DNA from 4 places in the Paenibacillus sp. EKM10P genome. Region 4 is predicted to be linked to each of the others. Evidence: riboswitches for the same ligand, from Rfam matches in the RefSeq annotation. Region 4 holds a riboswitch; each other region holds the start of a gene.
What was found. A riboswitch is a leader RNA that binds a small molecule or an ion and turns the genes downstream of it on or off. The one in region 4 is predicted to bind thiamine pyrophosphate.
Positions count from the first base shown of each region.

Region 1: linked by a shared signal. The riboswitch ahead of HFE01_RS05980 (thiamine phosphate synthase) and the one ahead of HFE01_RS24205 (ABC transporter substrate-binding protein) in region 4 are both predicted to bind thiamine pyrophosphate.
Region 2: linked by a shared signal. The riboswitch ahead of tenA (thiaminase II) and the one ahead of HFE01_RS24205 (ABC transporter substrate-binding protein) in region 4 are both predicted to bind thiamine pyrophosphate.
Region 3: linked by a shared signal. The riboswitch ahead of thiC (phosphomethylpyrimidine synthase ThiC) and the one ahead of HFE01_RS24205 (ABC transporter substrate-binding protein) in region 4 are both predicted to bind thiamine pyrophosphate.

Region 1 covers NZ_JAALET010000002.1:222,581-225,693, forward strand. Annotated here, with positions in the region: gene thiO (glycine oxidase ThiO) at 1-484, opposite strand, end outside; gene HFE01_RS05980 (thiamine phosphate synthase) at 542-1,135, opposite strand; TPP riboswitch at 1,452-1,560, opposite strand; gene HFE01_RS05985 (ABC-F family ATP-binding cassette domain-containing protein) at 1,646-3,113, opposite strand, start outside.
Region 2 covers NZ_JAALET010000012.1:100,285-103,397, forward strand. Annotated here, with positions in the region: gene HFE01_RS21675 (NAD-dependent malic enzyme) at 1-926, shown strand, start outside; TPP riboswitch at 996-1,098, shown strand; gene tenA (thiaminase II) at 1,231-1,920, shown strand; gene thiM (hydroxyethylthiazole kinase) at 1,946-2,791, shown strand; gene thiD (bifunctional hydroxymethylpyrimidine kinase/phosphomethylpyrimidine kinase) at 2,788-3,113, shown strand, end outside.
Region 3 covers NZ_JAALET010000011.1:41,970-45,082, reverse strand. Annotated here, with positions in the region: gene HFE01_RS20695 (IclR family transcriptional regulator) at 276-1,019, shown strand; TPP riboswitch at 1,137-1,248, shown strand; gene thiC (phosphomethylpyrimidine synthase ThiC) at 1,436-3,113, shown strand, end outside.
Region 4 covers NZ_JAALET010000017.1:54,615-57,727, reverse strand. Annotated here, with positions in the region: gene HFE01_RS24215 (bifunctional 2',3'-cyclic-nucleotide 2'-phosphodiesterase/3'-nucleotidase) at 1-144, opposite strand, end outside; gene HFE01_RS24210 (pyridoxamine 5'-phosphate oxidase family protein) at 364-798, opposite strand; TPP riboswitch at 1,068-1,177, shown strand; gene HFE01_RS24205 (ABC transporter substrate-binding protein) at 1,373-2,416, shown strand; gene HFE01_RS24200 (MTH1187 family thiamine-binding protein) at 2,643-2,936, shown strand; gene HFE01_RS24195 (ABC transporter permease) at 2,933-3,113, shown strand, end outside.

The DNA of each region.
Region 1 (3,113 bases), on a different contig from region 4:
GGGCCACTTGTGTCTCCTTTGATCGGTATATAGCCCCAATTACTTGATCTGCCAAGCCCGGAATCCGTCGAGCCAATTCCCTGGCATCCCACCAAATAGGGCTATCATCCTCTCGGATATTCGCAGCATTCCAGCGCCTTTGGCCCTCTGCTTCTGAACGAAAAGGGGTCACAAAACCTTCTGTACGAAAATCAACTGAAATACCCGATAAACGCTCCAAATCACAGACAAGGTCAGGGAATGCATCTCGACTTGCGCGAGCAAATCGCGCCAGCTCAAGGTCTGAGAACTCTTCGCTTTCCGCTGCCAGCATTCCCGCCGCTGCTCCTGATGCTCCCTCACCGGGGATCCATCGTTCCAGCATAATTGTACTTCGTCCCTCCTTAGCCACATGATAAGCAATGGCACTGCCGATCACACCTCCGCCTATGACCAAGCATTCTGCGTGTCCTATTGCTTTTTTCTCTGTATGTGTCTTTGACATATGTTCCGTGTCTCCTCTCCGGTGAGCATTCTGCTTTCCCTTCGTCTCGTTTTCTTGCTACAGGTCGCGAACTACAAGATTTACCATTCGCCTATATTCCATCGCTGCTGCAACGGGTGACTCTGCTTCCCATATACCAGACATCACCGCAATTCCGCTTGCTCCGGCATGATAGAGCTCTGGAACATGATGAGGTTGTATGCCTCCCAGCGCTATCACCGGAATGGCCGACAATCTGCAAATGCGTTCAAGCTGTGCTACACCCCGCGGTACAAGACCGGCCTTACAATAGGTCTCATATACATGACCAAATAGTACATAGTCTGCTCCCCCCTGCTCAGCGGTCTGCACCTCCTCCAAGGAATGTACAGACACTCCACAGCGTGTACCCACTGGAAGCAGACTTTTCGCATCCATCACAGATAACCCATTAGCTGGTAGCTGGACAGCTCTTGCCAAGGTAAGTAAAGCTACGTCCATACGGTCATTTACTACAATTTGCTGCAAAGGAACTTCCTGCTCGATCATGCTACGAGTCAAAGAAAGCAAAGCAGAGGCACCCTTCTGTTTCGAACGTGCGTGTACATAATGAATATAAGGACAAATAGCGGCAGCCACTTTGGGTACATCCACACAGGAGACACTTTCCATCGTAATTACGTGTAATTCGATCTCATTTTCACCTCACTTGGACTAAAAAATATAAAATAATCGTATAAGCTGAACTATATTGTTGCAGCTCCCTATTGGGTAATATCATACGGAGCCAGCCACATGTACCAGCAATAATGAAAGGAGATCATATGTAAATCCGTCTACGGAAGCTCGAACAAATGAAGATGAACGAAACGCAAAAAGCCACTTCCCAAAGGAAGTGGCTTGACAAACGTTCAAAATCGAACGGACTATTATATCCGTAAACGTATATCGTTCCCTGCGCAAACAAAAGTAAAGAGCTACTACCTTGTTTGTACAGTACTCACTTCCCTACGCTGGCATAACCCAGATCAGGTACAAAGGGTCCGAAATCCATTTATTTCGTCTCAGCCGCATGGGCGGCTCCCCTAGTGTGACTATTTTATTGTATCAGCTAAAGATAGCTTAGCATATTTTCCTAATTCTGCAAACCCCACCTTGTGTGAAATCTGTCAGAACTGGATTTTAGTTAACTTTACTAGACCACTCTTCTACATTCCACGTTTTGGTTACCCAATCCTCGTAAAAGTCCGGTTCGTGGGATACAAGCAATACGGTCCCTTTGTATTCCTTCAAAGCGCGTTTGAGTTCATCCTTTGCTTTGACATCCAAGTGGTTGGTAGGCTCATCAAACAGTACCCAGTTGCTCTCACGCATTAACAGTTTACAAAGGCGAACTTTAGCCTGTTCTCCACCACTAAGCGCAGACAAAGGCCGGGTGATATGCTCATTCTTCAAACCACAGCGCGCCAAATGCGCTCGTACTTCATGCTGATTCAAATGCGGAAATTCATTCCATACATCGTCAATCGGTGTAATTTTCTCCGCCTTTACTTCCTGTTCAAAATAAGCAGGCTGCAAGAAATCCCCTTGATAGGTTTTTCCGCTGATTGGAGGTATTTTCCCGAGAATGGTTTTGAGCAACGTAGACTTACCAACACCATTGCAGCCAACAATTGCGATCTTTTCGCCACGTTCGATCGTCATGGACATTTTAGGCAAAAGGGCATGAGTGTAGCCAATTTCAAAATCAATACCCTCAAAAACCGTTTTCCCGCTCGCACGGGCTTCTTTGAACTGAAAGGTTGGCTTTGCAGCTTCTTCAGGCTTATCAATACGTTCGATCCGATCAAGCTGCTTTTCACGGCTTTTTGCACGGCCTGATGTAGATGCGCGCGCTTTATTGCGCTGAATAAAATCTTCCTGTTTCTTAATATATTCCTGCTGCTTCTCATATGCATCAATATGCTGTGCTTTGTTCAGATCCGCCATTTCAAGAAACTTTTCATAGTTAGCTGAATAGCGGGTCATCTTAGCAAATTCAAGATGGTAGATTACATTAACGACTTGGTTCATAAATTCAGTATCATGTGAGATGAGGATAAAGGCATAGGGATAATCCTTCAAATATCGCGTAAGCCATTCAATATGCTCCACATCCAAATAGTTGGTAGGCTCATCCAGCAGCAATACATTTGGCTTTTCCAACAGCAACTTAGCAAGAAGCACCTTTGTCCGTTGCCCACCACTAAGTGCTGCTACATCCCGATCCAGTCCGATGGCAGAGAGACCTAATCCATTCGCCATTTCTTCAACCTTCACATCAATGAGGTAAAAATCCCCCATATCCAATTGCTCTTGAATTTCTCCCATCTGTTCCAGCAAAACTTCCAACTCTTCGGGAGAAGCCTCTCCCATTTTGTCTGTAATTTGCATCATTTCCTTTTCTAGTTCCAACAAAGGAAGAAAAGCGTCTTTTAATACATCACGTACTGTTTTGCCCGGCGTCAGCTTGGTGTGCTGATCCAGATAGCCATAACGTACACGTGGAGTCCATTCCACTTTGCCTTCATCTTTAAGCAATTTTCCAGTCAGAATGTTCATGAGTGTCGATTTACCAACACCATTAGCTCCTACCAATCCTACACGTTCC
Region 2 (3,113 bases), on a different contig from region 4:
ACATTCTCACCTTCAATGATGACATCCAGGGCACAGGAGCAGTCACATTAGCTGCGATTGTTTCGGCGGTAGGTGTCACCAAAATTCCGCTACGTGAACAAAAAATACTTGTCTTTGGTCCAGGGGCAGCAGGAATCGGTAACGCCGACCAAATACGGAGCGCTATGATCGAGGACGGGCTTCCTGCAGAAGATTCTTTCAGGTCGTTTTGGGCCTTTGATTATCGTGGGCTATTAACGGACGATATGGAAGATGTACTCGATTATCAGAAACCATATGTGCGTAAAAAGGAAGAAATCAGCTCATGGGCCCGATCGGAAGACGGCAAAATACCGTTGCTGGAGGTCATCCGTCAGGTAAAACCTACAATCTTAATTGGGACTTCCGGTGTAGCGGGTGCCTTTTCTGAAGAGATTATCAAGGAAATGGCAAAGCATGTGGAACGCCCGATCATTATGCCCATGTCCAATCCTACCAATCTGGCTGAAGCGGTACCCGAGGATTTGATACGATGGACTGATGGCAAAGCATTGATTGCTACGGGAAGTCCCTTTGAGCCCGTCAGCTATAACGGTACGAAATTTGAAATTGGACAGGCGAACAATGCCTTTGTTTTCCCGGGACTGGGTCTAGGCGCAATTGTGGTCAAGGCCAAACGAATCACTCCTTCCATGTTTACCGCAGCAGCTGATGCCGTTGCCAACGCCGTAGATTCGAATGAACTTGGCGGCGCACTGCTGCCCCATATTCGAAAATTACGTGATGTTTCGTTTGCGGTTGCGGTTGCGGTAGCAAAGGCCGCAATTCAGGATCAGGTAGCTCAGGCACACCTTCCAGATATTGAGCAAGCCATTCGGGATGCAATGTGGAAACCGGAATATGTGAGGGTCAAAGCCGTGGAAAGTGTAATCCAACACCCTCACTAATCCTTCACTAGGCATAAGCAGTTTGACATAACATAGGAACGAATGTACAGTATTAGTCAAAAGAATAGGAAAGTCCACTAGGGGAGCCATTATGGCTGAGACAAGAATGAATCTTGGACCCTTTGAACCTGATCTAGTTCGTACTAGCGTAGGAAAGTGGAGCCTTCTATATATGGTTTCAGGCGTTTTTGCGCATTGAACCTATGTTGAAGCCGCTCCAGTTTTCGGGGCGGCTTTTTGGCATTGTTCCGAGAGTTGTATCTTACGGGACTTCTTATTCTCCATTTTTGTTGGAGGTGGGGAAATGAGTTTTTCGCAAGAGCTCCGTCAGCAGGCGGATGGCATTTTTCAAGCCATTTATGAGCATCCCTTTGTGAGAGGTATTGCTGAAGGAAATTTAACAAGGGAACAGCTGATTCACTATGTAAAACAAGACTTTGAATATTTGAACGCCTACATGCGGATTTACGGCATCGCGATCTCCAAAAGCACGAGCCGGGAGGATATGGCTGTATTTAACGAACAGATCTCTTTTATTCTCAACAGCGAGGTTCATCCGCATCAAAATTTTTGTGCTATCGCAGGTGTCACCTATGAAGAGATGCAGGGATATCCACTCGCTCCGTCCGCTCATCATTATATCCGCCATATGCTGACCGTCGCACATGAGGGTAGTCTTGGGGAAATCATGGCCGTGCTGCTACCATGTCCATGGACATATCTTGAAATTGGACGCAGGCTAATGGATGAGGTAAGACCGGACGAGTCTCATCCGTTCTATGAGTGGATTTGCTTCTATGGCAACCAAATTGAAGATGTAACCTTCAAATATCGAGAGCGTGTGGATGCTTGGGCGAAAGTCGCCACGGCTGCCGAGCGAGAGCGGATGATTGAGCATTTTATGCTAAGCTGCCAGCTGGAATATATGTTCTGGGATATGGCTTATAAGCAGGAACAATGGCCCGTCCAGATGCGCGCTACGGTCTTGGAATAATCAGTATAGATGAGAGAGGATAAACATGATGAATATATGGGAACAAAGTTATTCGGCGCTCCTGACAAAGGTACAAAACAGCAACCCCCTCGTTCATAATATAACCAATGTGGTGGTCACCAACTTTACAGCCAACGGCCTATATGCACTAGGGGCTTCCCCGGTGATGGCTTATGCACCGGAGGAAGTAGCAGATATGGCCAAAATAGCGGGCGCCGTCGTGTTAAATATCGGTACGCTAAACCGTGAGCTAGTGGATGCCATGATCCTTGCTGGACAATCGGCGAATGCTCACGGTATTCCAGTTCTGTTAGATCCAGTCGGTGCGGGAGCAACTAGTTTTAGAACCGAGTCAGCACTGCGAATCCTAAACGAGGTTAACATCTCACTAGTACGAGGCAATGCAGCCGAAGTCGCTCATCTGATCGGAGAAGCCCGAGAAATTAAAGGGGTAGATGCAGGCGACAGTGCTGACAGCAGTAATGTCGATCTGGCAGTTCGGGCTGCGCAAACGCTCCATACCATGGTTGTCATCACTGGAAAAGAGGACGTCATCACCGATGGGGTTGAAGTACGATTGATTAGTGGCGGAGACGCGCTGCTTACGAAGGTAACCGGAACAGGCTGCCTGCTGACCTCTGTGTTGGGTGCCTTTGCAGCAGTTGAACCCAACCTGCTGCTCGCAGGCACAGCAGGTTTAGCATTTTACAGTGCAGCAGCTTCTCGAGCCGCAGCGCATACCGCAAAGCTGGGACCGGGCAGCTTCCAGATTGCCTTTCTCGACGAGCTTGCCAAACTACATACTGGTTCGCTAGAGGGGCATGTCACGATCCGTGAAGCTGGAACAACTACAACAGGTGGTGCGCGATGAGAGACGTGCATGTACCGAGAGCGCTGACGATTGCCGGTTCAGACAGTGGCGGCGGGGCTGGAATTCAAGCCGATCTCAAAACCTTTCAGGAGCTTGGCGTATACGGCATGTCAGCTATTACGGCCATAACGGTACAAAATACTTTGGGAGTTCACGGTGTATATCCGCTGCCACAGGAAGCAACAGCGCAACAGATCGAAGCTGTAGGATCAGATCTTGGAGTCGACGCCCTAAAGACTGGCATGCTGTTTGATGCAGGCATCATCCGTCTTGTGGCCGAGCAGATCCGAAAGTTCGGCTGGGAAAAGGTTGTCGTCGATCC
Region 3 (3,113 bases), on a different contig from region 4:
TGATCTTCGAATCATAAAATTTAGGTATAATTCCACTTGAAAATAGTAGGGTATGTCCGTATAGATACCTATTATCGTATGATGGCTATTATCCAAAGTCAACGCCTGAACCGGAAAAGTAAAAATGATGCAAAGAATTGTCGATGTTTGTTCTTGTTCTGTAATATGGTTGTCACAAAAACATCGGTTTACAGTAGCCGCGACTATTCTATATAATTTATGTAACCATGTTTCATAGTGTGAAACGAATATGGATACAAGAGGAGCGGTTCACGATGGAAGACCGTAAATTAACCGTCCGCGCTGTAGAGCGTGCACTTGATATACTGCTGTGTTTTACCGCAGAATCTGATCTTGGTCTAACGGAGATTGCCTCCCAAATTGGTCTACATAAAAGCACTGTTCATCGTCTTTTGACTACGCTGGAGGATCGGGGATTTGTCGTTCGGAATGCCGAAACGGAAAAATATAGGCTTGGTTTTCGCATATGGGAGCTGTCCACGCATCTGTCCCAAAGCGATGAGCCGGCGGTGTTGTTACAGCCTGCAATGGAAGGACTGCGTGATCGCTTAGGGGAAACGGTCAGCTTGTACCTGCGGGATGGAAGCATGCGTATTCGCATACAAGCCGTGCAGAGCAATCAGGCAATCCGCAGGGTTGCGCCTGTGGGTGCGCGTATGCCGCTGGCTGTGGGAGCCTCCAGCAAGGTGCTGGCGGCCTTTATGCCACCGCAGGAGCTGGATGTATTGCTAAGCAGTGAAGAATGGCCACCTTCGGTAGACCCGGAGGTTTATAAAGCCCAGCTGCAGGACATTCGTGAGAAGGGCTATGCGACCAGCTATGAAGAACGTGAGCCAGGAGCTGCGGCTGTGGCCGCGCCTATTGTGAACCGAAAGGGACAGGTCACGGCGGCTTTATCTGTATCCGGCCCGGTCAGTCGACTTGCGCCCGAGACGCTGCATGAGTTTGCACCGATTTTGATCGAAGCAGCCAAGGAAATGGGGCTTATGCTTCCGTGACAGTAATCAATACAAAAGGAAATTATACAAGGGTTGCCAAAGCTATAAATTTAAAGTAGTCTGATAGAGATGGCGGGATGTTTGTTATAGCCGTCAATTCATGTGAATAGAAAGTATCACAGTTACTGGGGGAGCCTGTAATGCGGGCTGAGATGGAATCAGGCAAGATTCCGGACCCTTTGCACCTGATCTGGATCGTACCAGCGTAGGGAAGTAATCGGCCATTGAAATGTATACGCAGCTGCTGTCTACGGCCGCGCATTGGAATATGATTATTCCACGTGCGATCGGTTTGGATAGCTGTCTCGTTTGATTAGCCGGTTCCCTAGGGAACCGGCTTTTTTGCATAGATCAGCGCCACCCTGGGAATGGTTCCGGATCGGTGTGTCATTTCAACGATACGGGAGGAATGGATCATGAAACCGACAGAAACAAAAGGAACAAAAGAAACAGGAATGAAATCAGCAGATGCAGGATTGGCGGGAATAATAGAAGTAGAGGGAGAGAAGGCCAAAGCGGAGCAAGCCAGTGGGCTAAAGCCCTTTCCGGGGAGCCGTAAGGTGTATATTCAAGGTTCTCGGCCGGATATTGCTGTGCCTGAGCGTGAAATCGCGCTACAACCCACACATACGCCTCAGGGCACCGAGCATCATGAGCCACTGCGTGTGTATGATACCAGCGGTCCGATGACGGACGAAGCCTACCAGGTCGATATCCGTCAGGGATTGCCACCATTACGGCGAGCTTGGGCACTGGAACGGGGGGATGTGGAGGCTTATGAGGGCTGCGCCGTCAAGCCGGAGGATAATGGACTGAAACCCGGCTCCAAACGGGAGACAGTGGAATTTCCCGGCGTGACCAACCGTCCGCTACGGGCTTCGCAAGGGCGTACTGTGACGCAAATGCACTATGCGCGGCAAGGGATCATTACGCCTGAAATGGAATTTGCGGCGATCCGCGAAGGCGTAGAGCCCGAGTTTGTACGACAGGAGCTGGCGGCTGGACGAGCTATTTTACCTTCAAATATCAATCACCCGGAAAGCGAACCCATGGTCATTGGACGCCAATTTCACGTGAAGATCAATGCGAACATTGGGAATTCCGCAGTTACGTCCTCCATCGAGGAAGAAGTGGAGAAGATGACCTGGGCTGTGCGCTGGGGCTCAGACACCGTCATGGACCTGTCTACAGGTCGGAATATTCATACAACGCGCGAATGGATCATCAGGAATTCTCCCGTACCGATTGGAACGGTGCCGCTATATCAGGCACTGGAAAAGGTGAACGGCGAAGCTGAGAAGCTGACGTGGGAGCTGTATCGAGACACGCTGATTGAGCAGGCGGAGCAGGGAGTGGACTATTTTACGATCCATGCGGGTGTATTGCTGCGATATATACCGATGACGGCGAATAGAATGACGGGAATTGTATCCCGGGGCGGGTCGATCATGGCAGCCTGGTGCCTCGCGCACCATCAGGAGAATTTTTTGTATACGCATTTTGAAGAAATCTGTGAAATTATGAAAGCCTACGATGTGGCCTTTTCTCTCGGGGATGGTCTGCGTCCAGGGAGTATCTATGATGCGAATGATGAAGCACAATTTGCAGAGCTGGAGACGTTGGGCGAGCTCACGCAAATTGCATGGAAGCATGATGTCCAGGTCATGATTGAAGGGCCAGGACATGTCCCTATGCACAAAATCAAGGAGAATGTGGATTTACAAATGGAGATTTGTAAGGAAGCCCCCTTTTATACTTTAGGGCCGCTGACGACGGATATCGCACCAGGATATGATCATATTACCTCAGCTATCGGGGCAGCCATGATCGGTTGGTTCGGGACGTCCATGCTGTGCTACGTTACGCCGAAGGAGCACTTGGGTCTGCCGAACAAAGATGATGTCCGCGAAGGAGTTATTACCTACAAAATTGCCGCACATGCTGCCGATCTGGCGAAGGGTCATCCGCGGGCACAGCAGCGGGACGATGCTTTGTCCAAGGCGCGTTTTGAATTCCGCTGGCGCGATCAGTTCAATCTCTCGCTTGACCCTGAGCGGGCATTGTCCTACCATGATGAAACGCTACCAGCAGAGG
Region 4 (3,113 bases):
CGTTGTCTCCATGATCCGCAAATTCACCGTAGCGCTATCGCGAGAATTGCTAGCTGCCCAGGATGGAGCGGCTGAAAACACCAGTAGGCTACAAGCTACAACTGCTGCTGTAAACCCTTTAAACCAATTTTTACGAAATAACAAAATATACCCCTCCTCATTAAGGTGTATGCCTCATATACATACTTTTGCACATATATGTAAGCTTTGAACCCACCATTCCTATTTTAATCCAACGCCAGACAAAAGAGTAGTCATTTGCTTAAAATATTTATGAAAAAATAATTATTTTGCGTATAAAAAAAAGCCAATAAATCTCCTGAAAAAGTTGGAAATTTACTGGCTTGTCCGTTTATATTGTTTCTATTTCGTCCACACCTGGCGCTCCGTTTGTTGACTCACGTACTCAATACGAGTCGGATTGACGTCTAAGATGACATAATCGGGATCATCTGGTCCGGAAAACCATTTTTTCAGAGAATCATTCCACACTTGTTTGCGTAACCCCTCATCAGCTGTAATCTGGACGGTAGCCTCCACTTCCAAGACTTCCTTCGTGCCACCCACTTCATAGCCCAGCAGCAGATAAGCATTCGGATTGTCCTTTAGCTCATCCACTTTATGTGTTTTGCGATCCGTCGCCAGATGAATGTTCATTCCATCGTTAAAAAGGGCCATATAGCGTACTTTCGGTTTTCCGCCCTCAACCGTACCTAACGAGCAAAATTTGTTGTTATCCAAAGCCTTCACAATGGCTTGTTCCAGCTGACTGCGATCCAGTGTCTCCGTTTTACCCACAGTACAACAACTCCTTTTTACGAATTAGAATTCTATAGGGCTATGCCACTTGGCACCAGCTCTCCTAAACATACAGTGTAGCTGTTCTGAAAATAACATGACCGAAACAGATCTGAATGATTCATGTCCATTTTCAGATCAAAGCTCACAGTAAAAGTGTACCCTGTCGTTCGACAAATGAACCGTGAGCACTCCCTCAAGGCTGGACAGACCTGCTTTCAAGGCATATAATCGTCGTAGTAAACCCGAATAAACGAACCCATTAAACCATACAATGCCAGGGGTGCTGGAATCGGCCGGCTGAGAGTGTGTCCCAAGACACTGACCCTTACAACCTGATCTGGGTAATGCCAGCGTAGGAATGCTTAAGCAAGATGTGCCTTTTATTAAAACAGGACATCCCTTACTTTGGTATATACAAGCGCAAGCGTCCCGGAATCTCGGGACGCTTTTTTTGTTGAAGATAAAGTTGTTGGAAAGATTGCTTCCGGCAGATGTGATTTTTGTGAAAATGGGGAATATAAACTGTCTGATTGGACGGATAACGGGTAATTAAAAAGGAGAGAACACAACGATGAAGCGCATGAAAATGTTAAGCCTGGGTCTGATCAGTCTGTGGCTCATGGCTATGACTCTGACCGCTTGCGGCGGCAATCCCCCTACATCTCAAAAGGAGGTTCCTGCTGCCGACACTTCAACGTCTACCTCGGCAAAGGGGCTCAAAGATGTTAAAGTCGTGCTCGACTGGACACCCAATACGAATCACACGGGACTCTATGTCGCCAAGGACAAAGGATTTTACGAAAAAGCAGGCTTGAATGTCCAAATTGTTCAACCAGGTTCAGGCGGAGCCGACCAAATGGTTGCTTCGAATGCTGCACCTTTTGGTATCAGCTATCAAGAAGGCGTCACTCAGGCTCGTATCCAAGGCGTACCGCTCGTATCCATCGCTGCGGTGATTCAGCATAACACCTCTGGCTTCGCAGCCCCGGTAGACCGCGAAATTAAAAGCCCGAAAGACTTCGAGGGTAAAAGCTACGGCGGCTGGGGTTCTCCTGTAGAAGAAGCGGTCATGAAATCCATCATGGATTCAGACCAAGGTGATGTGAGCAAAGTGAAAATCGTCAATATGGGCAATGCAGACTATTTTACAGCCGTGAAGCGGGATATTGACTTTGCCTGGATTTTCTACGCATGGACCGGGATTGAGGCCGAGCTTCGAGGCGAGCCCTTGGATATGCTGTATGTAAAAGATTATTCCAAAAGTCTCGATTACTATACACCTGTAATTGTGAGCAATGAACAGACGATAAAAAACGATCCTGACCTAGTCAAAGCGTTCATGGACGCTACTGCACAAGGCTATGAATACACTATCGCCCATCCAGAAGAAGCGGCGAATATCTTAACTAAAGCTGTGCCAGAGCTGGACAAAAAACTGGTACTTGCTAGCCAAAAATGGCTAAGCCCGCGTTATCAGGACGATGCCACGCAATGGGGTTTACAAAAAGCAGAGGTATGGCAAAACTACTCGGATTGGATGTATGAACGCAAGCTGCTCAGCAAACCTTTGGAAGTCGATAAGGCCTTCACAAACGACTTCTTGCCCAAGCGTTGATCATTTTGTTAAAACGCTAAATAAGACTGGACTAGAGAAGTGAACGAAGCGCAAATACGCGCTTTGTGTGTAAAAATGCCACACAACCTATCAAAAAACTAAAGTGCTTTTAAGGCGGTTGGTAGCGGAGCGGTTCATTTGAATCTGGAGAAGCGAAGCGGTCTCCCCGCCTTAAACCAATTTATTTTCCTAATAATTTGAACAAAAAAGGACAGGTGAAATTCACATGGCTAATACACTGCTCAGCATTCAAGTAATCCCTAAAACTCCTAATAACGAAGACTCTTATCCATATGTAGACAAGGCGATTGAGGTCATCCAGCGTTCCGGTGTCAAACATCAGGTGAATCCATTGGACACTACAATGGAGGGCGAATTGGACGAATTGCTGAAAGTCGTCAAAGACATGCATGAGGCCTTGACGGAAGCTGGCAGTCCCAGCGTCATTTCACAGATCAAAATTGCACATAACCCACAGGGCATCAGCATGAACAAGCTGACCGAGAAGTATCGCCCATGAATCCGAAAGGCAAGAACGCATCCTGGTGGAAAAGCGTATGGCCGCCCCTTGTGGCGGTCCTCTTCTTTTTAGCGGCTTGGCAGGGAGCGGTTTACTATTTACATATTGAATCCTGGCTGCTGCCAGCTCCATCCCTAATCGTACAAGAGGGCATGGCGCAATCGGCGTTGCTTGGCA